4 regions of the Exiguobacterium sp. UBA6309 genome follow, and region 1 is predicted to be linked to each of the others. Evidence: riboswitches for the same ligand, from Rfam matches in the RefSeq annotation. Region 1 holds a riboswitch; each other region holds the start of a gene.
The links. Region 1 has a riboswitch for thiamine pyrophosphate ahead of B3M90_RS09730 (ECF transporter S component). Riboswitches for the same ligand answer to the same signal wherever they lie in the genome.
Positions count from the first base shown of each region.

Region 2: another riboswitch for thiamine pyrophosphate. It lies ahead of tenA (thiaminase II); the one in region 1 lies ahead of B3M90_RS09730 (ECF transporter S component).
Region 3: another riboswitch for thiamine pyrophosphate. It lies ahead of B3M90_RS00790 (thiamine phosphate synthase); the one in region 1 lies ahead of B3M90_RS09730 (ECF transporter S component).
Region 4: another riboswitch for thiamine pyrophosphate. It lies ahead of thiD (bifunctional hydroxymethylpyrimidine kinase/phosphomethylpyrimidine kinase); the one in region 1 lies ahead of B3M90_RS09730 (ECF transporter S component).

Region 1 is NZ_DJTL01000027.1:135,384-139,597, reverse strand. Features, by position in the region: gene B3M90_RS09740 (GNAT family N-acetyltransferase) at 1-215, shown strand, start outside; gene B3M90_RS09735 (50S ribosomal protein L25/general stress protein Ctc) at 507-1,178, shown strand; TPP riboswitch at 1,275-1,374, shown strand; gene B3M90_RS09730 (ECF transporter S component) at 1,475-2,047, shown strand; gene B3M90_RS09725 (ABC transporter ATP-binding protein) at 2,044-3,573, shown strand; gene B3M90_RS09720 (energy-coupling factor transporter transmembrane component T family protein) at 3,545-4,214, shown strand, end outside.
Region 2 is NZ_DJTL01000013.1:6,087-10,300, reverse strand. Features, by position in the region: gene B3M90_RS03675 (glycoside hydrolase family 3 protein) at 1-1,297, shown strand, start outside; gene B3M90_RS03670 (hypothetical protein) at 1,328-1,624, opposite strand; gene tenA (thiaminase II) at 1,676-2,371, opposite strand; TPP riboswitch at 2,444-2,550, opposite strand; gene B3M90_RS03660 (DUF1002 domain-containing protein) at 2,744-3,625, shown strand; gene abc-f (ribosomal protection-like ABC-F family protein) at 3,903-4,214, shown strand, end outside.
Region 3 is NZ_DJTL01000005.1:128,249-132,462, reverse strand. Features, by position in the region: gene B3M90_RS00805 (thiazole synthase) at 1-665, opposite strand, end outside; gene thiS (sulfur carrier protein ThiS) at 668-868, opposite strand; gene B3M90_RS00795 (FAD-dependent oxidoreductase) at 865-1,809, opposite strand; gene B3M90_RS00790 (thiamine phosphate synthase) at 1,806-2,399, opposite strand; TPP riboswitch at 2,482-2,584, opposite strand; gene nagZ (beta-N-acetylhexosaminidase) at 2,641-3,861, opposite strand; gene B3M90_RS00780 (OsmC family protein) at 3,858-4,214, opposite strand, start outside.
Region 4 is NZ_DJTL01000032.1:77,129-81,342, reverse strand. Features, by position in the region: gene thiE (thiamine phosphate synthase) at 1-592, opposite strand, end outside; gene thiM (hydroxyethylthiazole kinase) at 582-1,349, opposite strand; gene thiD (bifunctional hydroxymethylpyrimidine kinase/phosphomethylpyrimidine kinase) at 1,330-2,133, opposite strand; TPP riboswitch at 2,249-2,359, opposite strand; gene B3M90_RS11315 (murein hydrolase activator EnvC family protein) at 2,424-3,701, opposite strand; gene B3M90_RS11310 (murein hydrolase activator EnvC family protein) at 3,904-4,214, opposite strand, start outside.

The sequences.
Region 1 (4,214 bases):
ATCCGTCCGCAACTGATTTAGGCGACGCTCTGCGCATTCAGGGGTATCACGTCCAGTACGAAAGCGACTATCTCGTTTACAATCAGTGGCTGCAAATTTCGACGATGGGACAGACGACGATGCGGCAAATTGAGCGTCTCGTTCGTGTTTTAGTTCGTGAAAATCAACGAATCATCATAAAGAATGAAAAAAACGAAAGACCTCTCAACCCCTGATTTCAAGCGGTTTGGAGGTCTTTCGACTTCAAAAAGATAAAAAAAGAGGTTTATGGATTTAAAACACAGGGGTATAAACTCATTAGCACCGCATCAAACCGGTGACTTACTCACACATGTTTCTCAATATCAGCGTAATGACCTGGGAGAGAAATGCAAAGTCACGAAAGCGTCAGATTCATGAGAGTCTGAAACCGATTGTCTTAGCATGATTCATATTGTTCAGGATTCGTCCTGCTCCTACATTCATTACCTTTTGAGGGCTATACCAAATTCAAGGGGGAAATGAACATGTCAGTTAATTTAACAGCCGAAAAACGCGAGGTACGTCCACGCTCACTCCGTAAACAATTGCGTCATGAAGGAAAAGCTCTTGGCGTCGTGTATGGTTACAAAGTGGAAAGTACACCAATCGCATTTGAAGAAAAAGAATTGCTTAAAATCGTCCGAGAAAACGGTGAAAACGTCTTGATTTCACTCAAACTCGACGGTAAAAATATTAACGTCTTGATCAATCGCCGTGATATGGATGTCTTCACACCAACAGTCGATCACGTTGAATTCATCGCCGTGAAAATGGATGAAGAAACAGAAGTCGAAGCAGACGTTGTACTTGTTGGCGAAGCAGCCGGTGCAAAAGTTGGTGGTTTCCTATCACAAACACTCTTTAAAGTAACAGTCGCCGCTACACCAGATAAATTACCAGAGAACGTCGAAGTCGACGTCACGAACCTCGAAATCGGCGATTCGATTTCTGTAGCCGATCTTCCAGAACAAAAAGATTTCCGCATCGTTACAGAAGGCGATATTCAAGTCGCAGCTGTCGTCGAATCGACACTCGAGCAGGATCTTGAAGAAATCGAAGAAGCAGAGGCACAAGCAGAAGCTGGCGAAGACAACGAAGCGGAAGCAACAGAAACGTCTTCAGAAGAAACAGCTGAAGAGAACGAAGACAATAAATAAGTCGTTTAACGATACGCCCTTTGCGGCGTATCGTTTTTTTTGTGTCTTGACAACAGACGCTGGATTGCCTAAAGTGAACAGCGTATCACCTATTACCATATCCACTAGGGGAGCCCAATTGGCTGAGACGATTCACTTCGGACCCTTCGAACCTGATCTAGTTCATACTAGCGTAGGAAAGTGGAGCGATCACATCCAATGACTCCTGCTGCGCGCAGTTTTTCTGAGGACCGCTCTCTTTTTTACGGAGGGCGGTCTTTTTTGGCGTCTCCCCCATTCAAAGGAGGACGTATCTAATGCAACACTGGAAGATGAAAGAAATCATGGTCATGATGATGCTCGCCGTCGCTTGCGGCGTCATCTATCTTGGTTGGTCAACACTCTGGTTACCGATCTCAGCGATCTTCGGTCCTGTCGGTGCCAACTGGATGTTTGGCATCTGGATCATTGCGAGTCCGCTCGTCGCAGCAATCATTCAAAAGCCAGGTGCCGCTTTAATTGCGGAAGTCGTCGCGGCAGCCGTCGAACTGTTCACAGGTAGTCATTTTGGTTTATCCGCTCTTCTGATCGGAGTCTGCCAAGGACTTGGTGCGGAACTCGTCTTCGCGATGACGCGTTACCGTCGTTATGACACATGGACCTTGATGTTATCGGGTGTCGGAGCCGCGATTGGTAGCATCGTTTATAGTCTAATCGCGAACGGATTCGGTTACTACACAACGACGACGTTGCTTGCGACAACTGGCTTACAATTGATCAGCGGCGCATTACTCGGTGGCTTGCTTGCAGCCATTCTCGTCCGTCGCCTTGTTGCGACCGGTGTCTTGAACGGGTTTGCGGCAGGACGAGCGAAACGGAACGTCGCATGATTACTGTCGACGACCTCAGCATCCGCTATCCGGGTCAGATAAAATCGGTGCTCGATCATGTATCGCTGACGATCGAGTACGGGACGACCCTTTTGCTTGGTCGCAGTGGGAGTGGCAAGACGACATTACTTCATGCCCTTGCCGGACTGACACCGGAAACGATTGAAGTCGAACAGACTGGAACTGTTACCCGCTCTGGTTCGGTCGGAGTGCTGTTCCAAAATCCAGAAGAACAGTTTTGTATGGAGACGATCGGACGGGAAATCGCTTTTAGTTTAGAAAATCGCTCGATTCCACGCGTGGAGATGGATGAACGAATTGAACGCTTACTCGCACTCGTCGGTCTCCCTCTCCCCTTCTCGACACCGATCGCGAGTCTATCCGGAGGAATGAAACAGCGTCTCGCGCTCGCAGCGGTCCTAGCACTTGAGCCGACGATCTTATTACTCGATGAACCAACGGCTCAGATTGATCCAATCGGACAACATGAGCTGATGGCGTTGATTTTTCGGATTCAAAAAGAACACGATTTAACAATCGTCTTGATCGAACACCAACTTGATGTCTGTTTGCCGTACGTCGACCAAGTCGTCTTACTTGAGGACGGATCGATTACTGCGACGGCGGATCCACGGGATCTGTTCCCGCAGGATTACAAAGAGCTTCAAACGAAAGGTATTGCCGTTCCCTCTTTGTATCCGTATACGTTAGAGACGTTACCCATAGATGGACCGCAAGCGGCGCGACTTCAGGTGCCTTCCGCTGTCGCTACAGCTGGGCGCTCTTTGTTACACGTCGCTGCATTATCGACGAAAGCACCATATCCGTTGACCGATGCGACATTTTCCATGCAGACAGGAGAATGGGTGATGCTGCTTGGGGCAAATGGATCCGGGAAAAGTACATTGCTTGCGACACTCGGGCGGTTGCTTCCCAATCGTGGAACGTATCAGCTCCAGGGGCGTCCGGTTCATCGTTACTCCCGGCGTCGCTTTTATGAGCACGTTGGCTATGTCTTTCAACAACCGGATCTGCAGTTTCTTAAGCTGACGGTCGAAGCGGAAATCGACTGGAGTCACCGGGCAGCGACGAATGTTAAGCGCGCGGCGTTGCTTGAACGGCTGGAACTGACATCTGTCAAACAGCAGTCACCACTTGCTCTTAGTACGGGGCAACAACGACGGCTCAGCGTCGCAACGATGCTCGGACAAACGAAAGACTTGTTGTTGCTCGATGAACCGACCTTCGGACAAGATGGATTGACGACACGACGCTTAATGGAACAGTTACAGATGGAACAACAGAACGGTACGACACTCGTCATGGCGACGCATGATATGGAGCTCGTCGCCCGGTATGCGGATCGTGTCCTCGTCATGGAGCAAGGACGGATTGCTTTTGACGGTCGCCCAAGCGAGTTATTCGCTGACGTTCCATTACTCGAGCGCTGTCAGCTACAACGTCCACTTTCGTACCAATTCCAGGAGGTGAAACGTGATGCAAACGAACGTGTCCCCGTTCGCTGAACTCAATCCCGTCATTAAGGGAAGCGGATTGTTTTTGATCATGTTTGCCTTGATTGCAACGAATGACTGGGTCAAAACGTTAGTATTCCTGAGTTTTGCTATCGCACTGCTACTCCTCTCCGGATGGGGTCCTTTTGATTTCTTGAAGCGACTTGCGCCGTATAGTCTATTATTCTTATTGACGTTCTGGATGATGGCGGCTTTCGGCAAAGGAACGAATACTCTTTGGTCGTTCGGTTGGTTTCATGTCACGTCGGAAAGCGTCGCGCACGGCTGGTTACTTGCCTTGCGGATGGCCACGTTCGTCTGCCTGAGCCTCGCTTTCGTCACGACGACCGATGCGACCCGTTTCGTAATGAGCTTGATCCATCAGGCGAAGTTATCGCCCCGCTTTGCTTACGGATTCCTTGCCGGGATTCGCTTTCTGCCGCAACTGGTCGAAGAAGTCCGCGTTTTGCGGCAAGTCCGGATGATTCGCAATGTGCACAGTCGCTTTCCTGGTGATGGATTTCTTTCAATTGGCTTACCGCTCTTCTCACGGTCGATCCAGCGGGCAGAACGGATGGCGATTGCTCTCGAAGCCCGTCACTTTTCAGCAGAGCGAACGTATTACGAGGTACCGGTCGTTCAGCGTCAGGATA
Region 2 (4,214 bases), on a different contig from region 1:
GAAGGGTATTCAAACTGAAGGCGTCGCAGCGACCGCGAAACACTTCCCGGGTCACGGCGATACGGCGACCGATTCCCATTATGGCTTGCCGGTTGTCGACCGGTCCCTGGAGGAGCTGGAACAAGTCGAGCTCGTCCCGTTCAAGCGAGCCATCGCCGAAGACATCGATATGATCATGACAGGACACATCGGAATGCCGACAATCGAGTCTGAAGTCGTCACGTCAAAAAACGGCACTTTCCCTTTACCTGCGACATTGTCGGATGACGTCATCACGGGCGTACTGCGCGAAAAACTCGGCTACGATGGCATCGTCATCACGGATGCATTGAATATGCAGGCGATCGCCGACAATTTTACGGAATCAGAAGCCGTTCTGAAAACATTTGACGCCGGTGTCGACATCGCGCTCATGCCGACGATTCTTCGTTCCGAGCAGGATGTCATAAAACTCGACCAGATTTTTAAGGACGTGATTGCGGCAGTCAAAGACGGACGTCTGTCAGAAGAACGGATTGATCAATCGGTCGAGCGGATCCTGACGCTGAAGGCAGAACGCGGAATATGGAATGGCACGACGGATACGATATCCTTAGCTGATAAACTCGCGCAAGCGAACCAAATCGTCGGTAGTCCCGAACATAAAGCAAAAGAACGCGCGATGACGGAAGCCGCGGTCACACTCCTGAAAAATGATCAGCGGACGTTACCCTTCAAGCCGAAAAAGAATGCAAACGTTCTTGTGATCGCCCCTGCGACGGATCAAACGGACAGCATGAAAAAGACGATTGCTTCCCTGCCTAAGAACCGGAACTGGCACGTAACGACAGCGAATTACTCGGCTACTACGCTACCGCTCGACCAAAACCCGACACTACGGGCACAACTCGATGCAGCAGATTACATCATCGTTGGTTCAAACGTCAATACGAGTGCCAAACTACTGCCTACTGCACCAGAGCAAGCGATTCCAGCTTCAATCTTCCGGTATGCGAAACAAACAAATACACCATCCGTCTTGCTTAGCCTCCGTAATCCATACGATGTCGCCGTTCAACCGGACGCACCGGCACACGTCCTCGTCTATGGTTTTAAAGGGGATCCGAACGGACCGGACTCTGAAGCAGGCAATCTGAAATCAGCGGGACCGAACCTCCCTGCTGGTATTCGAGCAATTTTCGGAACGTTCAAACCGCAAGGCACCTTACCAGTTGATGTGCCGGTCTTTCAGAACGGTGTCTTTACCGATCAACTGCATCTCGAATTCGGTGATGGCTTTAAAAACTGGAAAAAATGAGAACATGATACACAAAAGACCGAGCCCCCTTTAAAGGATGCCTCGGTCTTTTAATGATTGATACGGATATTCCGCTTCTTCTTTCGCACGATGGTAGACGCGGTATAACCAATAGGTCAGTAATGCATAGACGACAATGACAAGAACAGCAGAAATGTAGCTCCCCATGCTATATGCTACCTTGAAGTTTCGAGTCGTAGCGGATATACCGGACAACACGATTAAAGTTGGAATGATATATCCAATAAATCTTACTTTGACTTTACCCAGCATTCGTTGCACGGCATACGCGGCGCTGATTGCGAGTACGATCACGATGATCTCCATTTCTACCCCTACTTCCGCTAAATGTTATACCTAATTCTACCATCTATCCGTTTAAGAAGATACCGTCCATGCTGGAATCGTCTCGTAAATCGACGTAAACGTTTCTTCCGTCCATCCCATATGCCAAAACAGCAACTCATAATAACAGCTCGTCACGAAATGCTGTTTCATCCGCTCTCGTTCAGCCGAGCTTGCTTGTTCCGCCAACGCATCAAGCCGTGCAATCTGTTCAAAGACGACCTTTTCGAACCATTCCGAACTATATGTGTCGATCCATTGCTGATAGATTTTTTCATCCGGTGTACACGTCAATAATTGTTGTCCAACTTCATAATACAACCAGTAACATGGCAAGATGGCAGCAATCGTCTCACCAAGCGTCCCTTCATTCGCATGATGCATGTGTGAGACGTAAGCATATGCCGTTGGTGCCGGTTCAAATGCTTCAAGATCTGCTTCTGTGATACCGAGCGGCTCGAAAAATGATTGATGCAAGCTCAGTTCTGCCCCATATGTCGAAGTCGCGTGCTCGGCAAGTGTCGCAATCGTCGCAAAGTCATCTGCTTTTGACGCTGCCTTCGCTTGAATCTTCGCAAAGTGTTTTAAGTAATACGCATCCTGCATAACATAATGTCGAAATTTCGAGAGCGGTAACGTTCCCTCGCCGATTCCTTGAACGAATGGGTGGGTAAAACTACTGTCCCAATACGCTTGTGCTGCTTGCTTGATTTCTTGTGTGAATGTCATGATCTCATCCTCCTCTTTTTTATGAAACGAAAAAACACCACCCCGAAACACACGGGCATGGCGCAAGAAGAACAAGACTTGACGCCACTTCCCTCCGTAAGTACGAACTTAATCAGGTTCAAAGGGTCCGAACGTCTTCGTTCGTCTCAGTCGGTCAACCGACTCCCCTAGTGGTCATTATTCGATTCAAATCCACTATAGCATGCTGAAAATGGAAGTCAAGTTGTCCTCTTTTCGCTATACTATGGAGTGTCAGAAGGCGGATATCGTCTCCATCTACAGACCGATTCCGAACTCCTTTCGTTCTCGTACACTAATTTTAGTACCTGATACTATAGTTCATTCTGTTACTTACAATTGGAGGAATTCATTATGCATACACCAACAAAAATCATGGCGTCAGCCGTTATCGCTTCTGCTTTATTACTTCCGACAGCCGCATCCGCTGAGCAAGTCGTTGATAAAACAATCGTCACTCTCGGGGAGTCGCTCGGCGCAAAGGATAAGGCTTGGGTGCTTTCCCGTCTCAATGCACCGGAAGGCATCACGCCGATCATCGCCACTTCTGCTGACGAAGAAAAATATCTCGGGAAAAACATTCCCCAGTCGCAAAAAGGTGGCAACATGTATTCATCCGCTAAAATCGAATTGACGGAAAAAGGTGACGGACTTTCCGTTGCGACGGAAAACATTACGTGGGTGACGAAGGATATGTACTTGAACGCTCTCGTCACGGCAGGTGTCAAAGATGCCGACATCACGATCACTTCTCCTTATAAAGTGACTGGAACATCGGCACTGACAGGAATCATGAAAGCCTATGATCAAACTTCGGCTGAGACCGGAATCAAGCTGAGTGACGAACGGAAAGATTTAGCACAGCAAGAATTATCGGTCACTTCAGACGTCGGGAAGACAGTCGGGACAGATAAAGTCGCTGATTTGATGAATGAGATCAAGGCCGAAATCGCGAATCAAAAACCGGAAACAAAAGTCGAGATCGAAAACCTGATCGTCCAAGTCATTCAAAACAACAACATCCAACTGTCTGATGCACAGATGGATCGGTTGACGAATCTATTCAATCAAATGGAGCAAGCGAACATCAACTGGGGGCAAATCGAGAGTGGACTAAAAAATGCTGGTCAAGACATCCATGCGTTTGCAACGTCCGAGGAGACAAAAGGATTCTTCGCTAAATTATTTGATGGTCTGAGTGACTTCTTCAGCTCGATTGCTGGTGTGTTCAAATAATTCAGACTTCCGCAATTAACAAGATAATGGTAAACTGATTGTATCTGAAACGAAAGGTGGTGTGAAATGATGGACTTTGCTGCGTGCAAACATTGGTTAATGGAACAATTGTATCTGTTGCGCGCGATTTTTCATGGAATGGCGTTCTAAGGCACCCGTCTGCCCTTTTTAGAACTTCATGATTGAAAAATACAGCAAAGCGCATCTTTCACACACTAGGGAGAGTGCTATTTGCGCTCTCCTTTTTTAATGCGCGCGAAAGGATCAACTCATTATGATGATTTGCGACATTCAACATCTGACAAAACAATTCGGAGGCGAAACGATCTTAACGGACGTTTCCCTCTTCTTAAACGAACACGATCGTGTCGGTCTGATTGGACGAAACGGGAGTGGTAAAACGACATTACTCCGCTTACTTGCTCGCCTTGACCAACCGGACGGTGGCGTCATCTATCAAAAGAACGGTTTGACGATTGGCTACTTGGAACAACTTCCCACTTATGCCGAAACGATGACCGGACTCGACGTCCTTTGGACGGCGTTTGAAGAGATCCTCGCAATCCGTTCTCGGATGCAACAGTTGGAG
Region 3 (4,214 bases), on a different contig from region 1:
CGCATCGCGTGCGCCATCTTGACCGGATCCTGGGCATGGGCGACAGCGGAGTTCAATAAGACACCATCCGCTCCCAGTTCCATTGCATAGGCGACGTCAGTTGGAGAACCGATGCCGGCGTCGACGATGACTGGGACCGACGTCTGCTCGATGATGAACTTTAGGTGGAGCGGATTGAGGATGCCTTGCCCGGAACCGATCGGTGACGCAGCCGGCATGATGGCATGACAGCCGAGTTCCTCGAGTCGTCGTGCAAGGACGACGTCGTCCGATGTATACGGTAAGACGATGAATCCTTCTTTAAGTAGCTCTTCAGAAGCCCGTAACGTCTCGATTGGATCAGGTAGTAATGTCTTATCGCACCCAATCACTTCGACCTTGACCATGTCGCACATATCGGATGCCCGCGCAAGTTTTGCTAGCCGAACCGCTTCTTCCGCTGTCTTCGCACCAGCCGTGTTCGGTAGTAAATCATACTTCGTTAAATCAAGCGACTCCAAGAAATTCGGTTGTTGTTTGTCGAAGAGATCGAGCCGCCGGACGGCGAACGTCAAGATTTGTGAAGCGGACGCATCGATGGCCTCTTGCTGTACCGTAGCATCCGTATATTTCCCCGTTCCGAGTAATAACCGTGATTCGAATGTCTTTTCTCCAATTTTCAACATCTTTATCCTCCTCCTACGAAATGAACGATTTCGAATGTGTCATTGTTCCGAACGACCGTTTGATCGTAAGCTCCGCGGTCGATGATCTGTCGGTTCTGTTCGACGATGACGAGTTTTTCCCCTAAGCCAAGTTGCGTGAGCATGTCCTCAATCGTCTCAATCTGTTCAATGGTATGGTCGTTGCCGTTAATCGTAATATTCATCGGACTTCCTCCTTTAGGATCAACCGTAATGTGTTTGCCAAGACTTCCGCTGTCGCCGGTGCGAGTAATATGCCATGCCGATGATGCCCCGTCGCTATAAAGATCCGACGGGATGAATCGGCGACTCCGATATATGGCAAGCCGAACTCTGTTTGTGGTCGTACGCCTGACCAGACTTCTTCGATGACAGCATCACGGATCGGTGGATAGAGACGCTCTGCTGCTTGAAGCAGTGACGTGACTCCTGCGACACTAACACCGATCGTCTCGTCGTGCGGTAGTTCGGTCGCACCGATCAATATCCGTCCGTCCGCTTTCGGTACGAGGTAGACGGCGTCATCAAACAGGATCGAGCGTAACGGCTGACCCGCGAGACGGACTGCGAGACACTCCCCTTTGACACCGTGCGTCGCTATCGAAATGCCAGCTGTATCGAGCAAGGCTTGGGACCCGCGTCCGGCAGCAACCGTCACCGTTCGTCCCGTCCACGTTCCCGTGTTCGACTCAACCCTAATGAAATCATTACTCTCCTCGATTCGCGTGACGTCCACCTGTTCTTCGATTGGTACCCCACGATTTCGTAAGACATGCATCAATGCAGTCGTTAGTCGTCGCGGATCGATTTGACCGACCGATGGAAATAAGTATTCTTGCTCATTTTGTTTCAATAAAAATGGTTGTTCCCGGTAGCCACAATCGATCCCGGTCTCGCGCGTGAGGCGTCGCGCAAGTAACGGATACAGACGGCGACTTCGCGCAGCAAGCGTATGCAATTCTTCTCTCAGCTCGATGTCCGTCGCAAGCATCCCGGCAGCCGCCCGACTCGTCCCTTGTCCGCATGTTCCGCGATCAAGGACAAGAACGGATTCGTTCTGACAAGCGAGACTGTAAGCAAGCGTCAAACCGATGACTCCACCACCGATGATGATGTGATCCGTCATACCCGTACCCCCTGATAACGCTGAATGGCAGCATGCGGGTCCGCTTGACCGAGAATACCCGATAAGACGGCGACTCCGCTTGCACCGGTCGCTGCGATTTCAGGAATGCGATCAGGAGTGATCCCGCCGATTGCGATGACTGGTTTCGTCGTGAAAGTGACAACTTGCTTCAAGGCATCGATCCCTCGCGGTGGCACGTTTGGTTTCGACGCTGTCGGATAAATATGACCGTACAGCAATCGATCAGCTCCTTCCGCTTCTGCTGCGAGCGCCTCTGCCAGTGAATGGACGGATTTCCCGATGATGAGATTCGGAAAGTGTCGCCGAACATCGCGGACACGTAAGGAACGTCGCGTCAATTGCACACCGATGCCAGCGACATGGGCGACGTCGGTCCGGTCGTGAACGGTTAATTGATCAGACGAATACCCTTGCGCAAGGAGCGCGTCAATCAGTTCTAGCAATTCTGCTGCCGACAAATTCGGTTCTCGAAGATGAAGCTGATCCGTATATGGTTGAAGCGATTGAAAGGTTTCCACTCCATCGCGTGGATTGATGGATCCCGTCGAAATCAGATGTAAACGCATCATGTTCTTCCTTTCCATACGAAAAAGGACCACTCCCGATGTTGAAAGGAGTGGTCCGAAAATGCGCTGAAGCGCTAAGGATATCTAAGGTTTCGAGCCACTTCCCTCCGCTAGTACGAACTAGATCAGGTTCAAAGGGTCCGGATACTTCCGTCTCAGTCTGCTGGGAGACTCCCCTAGTGTCTTTTCGTGTTTAATTGGCTTGCCCCATTAGTCTAGCATGAGTTGCTTTACTTCGCTAGTCCTAGTTGAGCGCTTCCACTTGCTGAATAAGCTCCGATTTCGTCGGTCGCTGTTGCTTCTGGCTGTCGGCATAGGTCTGCTTTAGCTTCAGGATGCGCATTACTTTAGCATCGAGCATCGCAGGCGTCAGCGTTTTGTCTTTAACGGCTTGCATCACTTCGGTGTGGACCTTCGGATAGGCACCTGCTTCCGAAAACATCGCCATATCAGCTCCATTGACAAGTGCTTGCCGTGCCGCTTCCGCGAGACCATATCGTTTCGTGATCGCCCCCATGACAAGGTCATCCGTGATGATGACACCCTTGAATCCGAGTTGTTGACGCAAGAGGTCAGTCAAGATCGGCTTCGAGAGCGAAGATGGATTTTGGTCGTCATACGCGGGATAGAGAATATGGGCGACCATCACCATCTCGGCGCCCTCTTGAATCGCTTCTTGGAACGGTAACAGTTCCGTTCGCTTCAGTTCTTCCTTTGATGCTGTCACTTTCGGCAAACCGACATGGGAATCGACACTCGTATTGCCGTGACCGGGAAAATGTTTGACGACCGGAATCGTTCCCGTCTCTTGCATCCCGTGCATCAGGGCCGTACCGAGAGTCGCGACGGTCTTCGGATCAGCACTTAACGCACGGTCGCCGATGATTGGATTGTTCGGATTGCTATTGACGTCAAGGACCGGTGCGAAGTCCATGTTGAACCCATAAAATCGTGACAGGTGACCGAGTTTACGTCCGACATCTTCCATTTTTGCAGCATCTGCACCTTGTGCCATCCGTTGACTCGTCGGGAGACGTAACCGTTGATCCGGTACTCGGCTGACCCGTCCGCCCTCTTCATCAACCCCGACGAAAACATACGGTTTTTGGTTCGTTTCTTGAATGGCACGCGTGAACGTCAAGAGTTGATCTTCTGACGTAATATTCCCACCAAGCAGTAAGACCCCACCGATCGCATGCGTCTGCAACAATTTCCGGTCAGCTGCTGAAAGTTCCGTGCCGGCAACTCCGATATAGAGCAATTGATCGATCTTTTCTGACGTCGACATCGCTTCAAGTTGCTGCTTTAATCGTGCTTGTTGTCGTTCTTCCTTTGTCGGCTCAGGCTTTGATTTCTTCGCCTCCGTCGGTTGCTTCGTTGCTGGTTGTGATGGTTTCGTTGGTTCCGTCGTCTCCTGCGCACACCCTGCAAGCAACAGGCAACCGATCAGTGCTACTTTCTTCACAAAGGATCCTCGCTCCGGACACCATTGATGGAATAATAGACGGAAATCTCAGCGTTCAAGGATTGCGAAACCGAACAATATTTATCTTTTGATAACGAGATGGCGCGACGGACCTTATCTTCCGGGAGATCACCTTCAAGCCGGTAATGAATCGAGATCGACGTAAAGCGCCGCGGATGATCCTCTGCCCGTTCCCCTTCGATATCCATTTCGAAATGAGTGATCGTCAAGCGCATCTTCTCTAAAATCGAGACGATGTCGATTCCAGTACAGCCGGCAACGGCATGTAGCAGCAGTTCAGTCGGTCGTGGTGCTTGATTTTCGCCACCGTTCTCCGGTGCTGCATCCATCGC
Region 4 (4,214 bases), on a different contig from region 1:
TCATATGTTGTGCAGCACGCCGTCGATCTTCTTTAGCAAAAATTTCCGAGATGACCGCATATCCTTCTAATGGGATAGGAAGAGAAGCGACATTCGTTGCCGTAATTCCGCCAATGCCGATTAAAGGTAAGCACACGGCTTCGCGAATCGCTTGAAGCATCGTGTGTGACATCGAGTCGGCGTCTGCTTTCGATGACGTCGCAAATAGAGAACCTACACCTAAATAAGATGCTCCATCTCGTTCTGCTTCAATCGCTTGCGCGACGGTTGCTACCGATACGCCGATCACAGTGTTCGGTAAGAGACGTCGCGCTGCGGTTAGAGGAATATCTTCTTGTCCGATATGCAAACCAGCTCCGACAAGTAACGCAATATCAATTCGGTCATTGATAATCAAAGGAACATCATGACGATCCGTCAGTCTCTTTAACCGGACTGCCTGTTCGAAGAATTCCTTTCCCTGCGCTGTTTTTTCCCGTAATTGTATAATCGTTGCACCACCTAAAATCGCTTCTTCAACCACCGTTTCGATTGCAACTCCCGGATGATATCGACGATCTGTCACCGCATAAATGGAATAATCAATTGACATGTTCTACCACCTCCATCAAATCTTGCTCCGTCATCAGACTGATTGCATTGAACAACTCTCGTTTGAAATTACCTAGACCTTTTTCTGATGCTGCCTGTTCTCCTGCTTTTCCCATGATAAATGTTCCGTGGACTGCTGCCTCAAATGCAGAATATCCTGCACCAAGAAAACTCGCAATCAAAGAAGCTGTCATACACCCCGTACCTGTGACGTCTCCGAGACGCGGCGTACCTACTTGTAGTTCCACTTCGCGCATGCCATCCGTGATGTAGTCGATTGGACCTGTGACGACAATGACGGACTTTTGTTTACGAGCGAATGCACGAATGATTTCTCGATCCATGATCTCATCACTAGCAGCATCGACTCCTTTTGTTCGTCCATTCTCCCCAAGCAATGTCTTGATTTCTGAAGCATTTCCTTTAACGACCGTACATCCGAGTCTACTCAATTCTTTTGAAAAGGACGTACGCAATGATGTGGCTCCCGCTCCAACTGGATCAAGGATGATCGGAACGTTCAAGCGTCTCGCTTCGCTTGCGGCGAGTCGTTGAGCTGCTTGCATGTCTGCATCAATTGTTCCAATGTTCAAGACAAGAGCTTGCGCGCGTCGAACCATCTCTTCCACTTCGCGAATATCCTCCGCCATGACTGGAGATGCGCCAACGGCAAGTGTGACATTGGCGCAATCATTGATCGTGACTGTGTTCGTCAAATGATGAATGAGTGGTTTGTGTTTAAGAATGGTCGTAAACATGTGAATCCCTCCAAAGTGAATGAAAATGATGTGTCGGTCCAATCCCTTGTCCGAGAGCAAATCCATGACGAATCGCCTCTGTAACATACTTCTTGGCCTGACGTACACTGTCCGTTAAAGCTTCTCCAAGTGCCATCCGTGCCGCAATCGCTGCAGATAAGGTACAGCCTGTTCCGTGAGTATGTTGATTATCTAACCGATCTGATGTGAAACGGTATTCTTCTTGCCCGTCCCATAATAAATCCGTGGCAGCTCCCGGTAGATGTCCACCTTTTAGCAAGACAGCTCCAGTCTCCATAGCCAACTGATGCATCGCCAGTCGCATCTCCTCTAAATTAGTAACTGATTGCCCTGTTAAGCGCTCTGCTTCCGGTAAATTTGGTGTGACGAGTGTCGCAAGTGGCAGTAACTCCGCGATTAGTGCTTCCTCTGCCTCCGTCCGCAATAGGGCATGCCCGCCTTTTGCGACCATGACAGGGTCTAGTATGATTGGAACTGTCTGTTTGCGAAGATGTGTTGCAATGACGTGAATCGTTTGTGCATTCGAGACCATACCGATTTTGATAGCATCCACACGAATATCTGAAAAGATTGAAGCTAATTGGGCATCAACGATTTCCGATGATAACTCTTCTACTGCTTGAACGCCCAGTGTATTTTGAGCCGTTACCGCTGTCAAAACACTCATCCCATAAACGCCCAATGCCGAAAATGTCTTTAAATCTGCCTGAATTCCAGCTCCACCACCGGAGTCAGATCCCGCAATCGTCAATACATGTTTCATATTTTTCTCACCTTTCCATCGAGCAATGTAAGGGAGTTGTTACCGACAAAAAAAGCGTCGACCGCTGTAAAAAAGCAGTCGACGCTATACGAAATCGTTATCCAACCACTTCGGTATCCGTTCGGCTCAACTTTCCTACGCTGGTATTATCCAGTTCAGGTAATAGGGTCGAAAACAGATTGGTTTTCCTCTCAGCCGGATTCCTCCAGCTCCCCTAGTTGCTCAAGTATTCATTTCGCCTTAACTGTAGCATAGCGGCAAGAAAAAAACGAGCCGAAGCTCGTTTTGAATTATAGATATGCTAATGGATTAACTGCATTCAGAGGAGAAGAGGCACTGTACTGATAGCCTCCGACATGTAGTTCGAAATGCAAGTGTGGTCCTGTTGAATTCCCAGTACTACCAAGTGTTCCAACTTGCTGACCTTGAGAAACTGTTTGTCCTGCATGAACAGATAACGAACTCATATGAGCGTAGACTGTCGTATAGACTTTCCCGTCAAGGAAGTGAGAAATCATGACGTGATTTCCATAAGGCCCACCACCTGAAGCTGTAATGACCGTTCCAGCTGCTGCTGCGACGATTGGTGAGCCGACCGAACCACTGAAATCGACACCATTATGGAACGTATAGCCGTTCGCACCGCTTGCTGGTCCAAACCCTTGTGATACGCCACCAGAAGATGGACGAACGAATTTCCCACCGCTCGAAACAACGGGTGAAGCAACTGAAGTAGGTGATTCTGAACTCTTACCTGCTTGTTTTGCTGCTTGAGCATTCGCTTTAGCGGCTTTTTCAGCTGCTGCTTTCTCGGCTGCTGCTCTTTCAGCCGCCACTTTAGCTGCTGCCTTCGCTGCCGCAATCGCACGTTCTTGAGCTTCAAGTGTCGCTTGTAGTTCTTTCGCGTCTAGAAGTTCTGTCGTAAACTTCGTCTTACCTTTTCTTAATTTTTTAAGCGTAGCACTGCGTTCTTTCATTTGAACTTTCAACGCTTTTTTTTGTTCGATTAATGTTTTCTTCTCTTCAACCTGCTCCGCCTTTTTTTCAACGAGCGCTTGTTTTGCTTCCGCTAGCTTTTGTTGGGTTGCGATGTAATCCGAAATCATTTTATCATCTTGCTCCGCGATTTTTTTCCCTGCCATGACACGACTAAATAAATCGCCTAAATCCTTCGATCCAAAAATGACTTCTTCCCATTTGATTGAGTTTCCATCGTTTTCTTGGAAGACACGTAGACGATCACCGAGTAGTTCTTCTTGTTTTTTCAACATCTCTTCGTAGCGAACGATGTCTGCTTTTAATTCATCGATTCGCAAATTCAATTTCTCGATTTGTTTATTTTTTTCGGAAATCTGAAAAATCTTTTCGTTGATCGCTGCATCGATTCGATTGATTTGACGTTGTTCTTTCGAAATTTTCGACTCTTGTTTTTTAATTGCTTTTTCTAATTTACGTTGTTCTGCGGCATTTTCAGCCTTTTTTTCTTTGATCGTTGCTGCCGCAATTGGTTGTGTTCCTGTTATAAGTAATGCTCCTAAAACAATGGTAGAAATTAGTTTTTTTAGCATATATCGTTTTCCTCACTTATGTTTTTCATATTTTATTATAGTATTCAAGTTTCTCTCATATCTGAAATAGATTATAGCACCCTAATCGTTTCAAAAAAATTTCATTTACATTTCAAATGAAAACGTTTTTTGTAATATAATCATTTATTTTTTGAAAATCGCAAAAAAAAGAACCGCTGCATAAGCAACGATTCTTTACTGTTTAAAACATCGTCATTGGGTTCACTGAGCTAGCTGGACCAGTTGCACTATAGCTGTATCCACCGACGTGGATTTCAAAGTGTAAGTGTGGACCAGTTGAATTCCCAGTGCTTCCACGTAAACCGATTTGTTCACCTTGACTGACGCGTTGACCTGCGTGAGCATTGAGTGCGCTCATATGAGCATACAATGTTGTGTACGTTTTACCGTTTAATTGGTGGGCAATCATGATGTGGTTTCCGTAAGGACCACCACCTGATGCTGTAATGACTGTTCCTGTTGCAGCTGCAACGATTGGAGTTCCAACCGGAC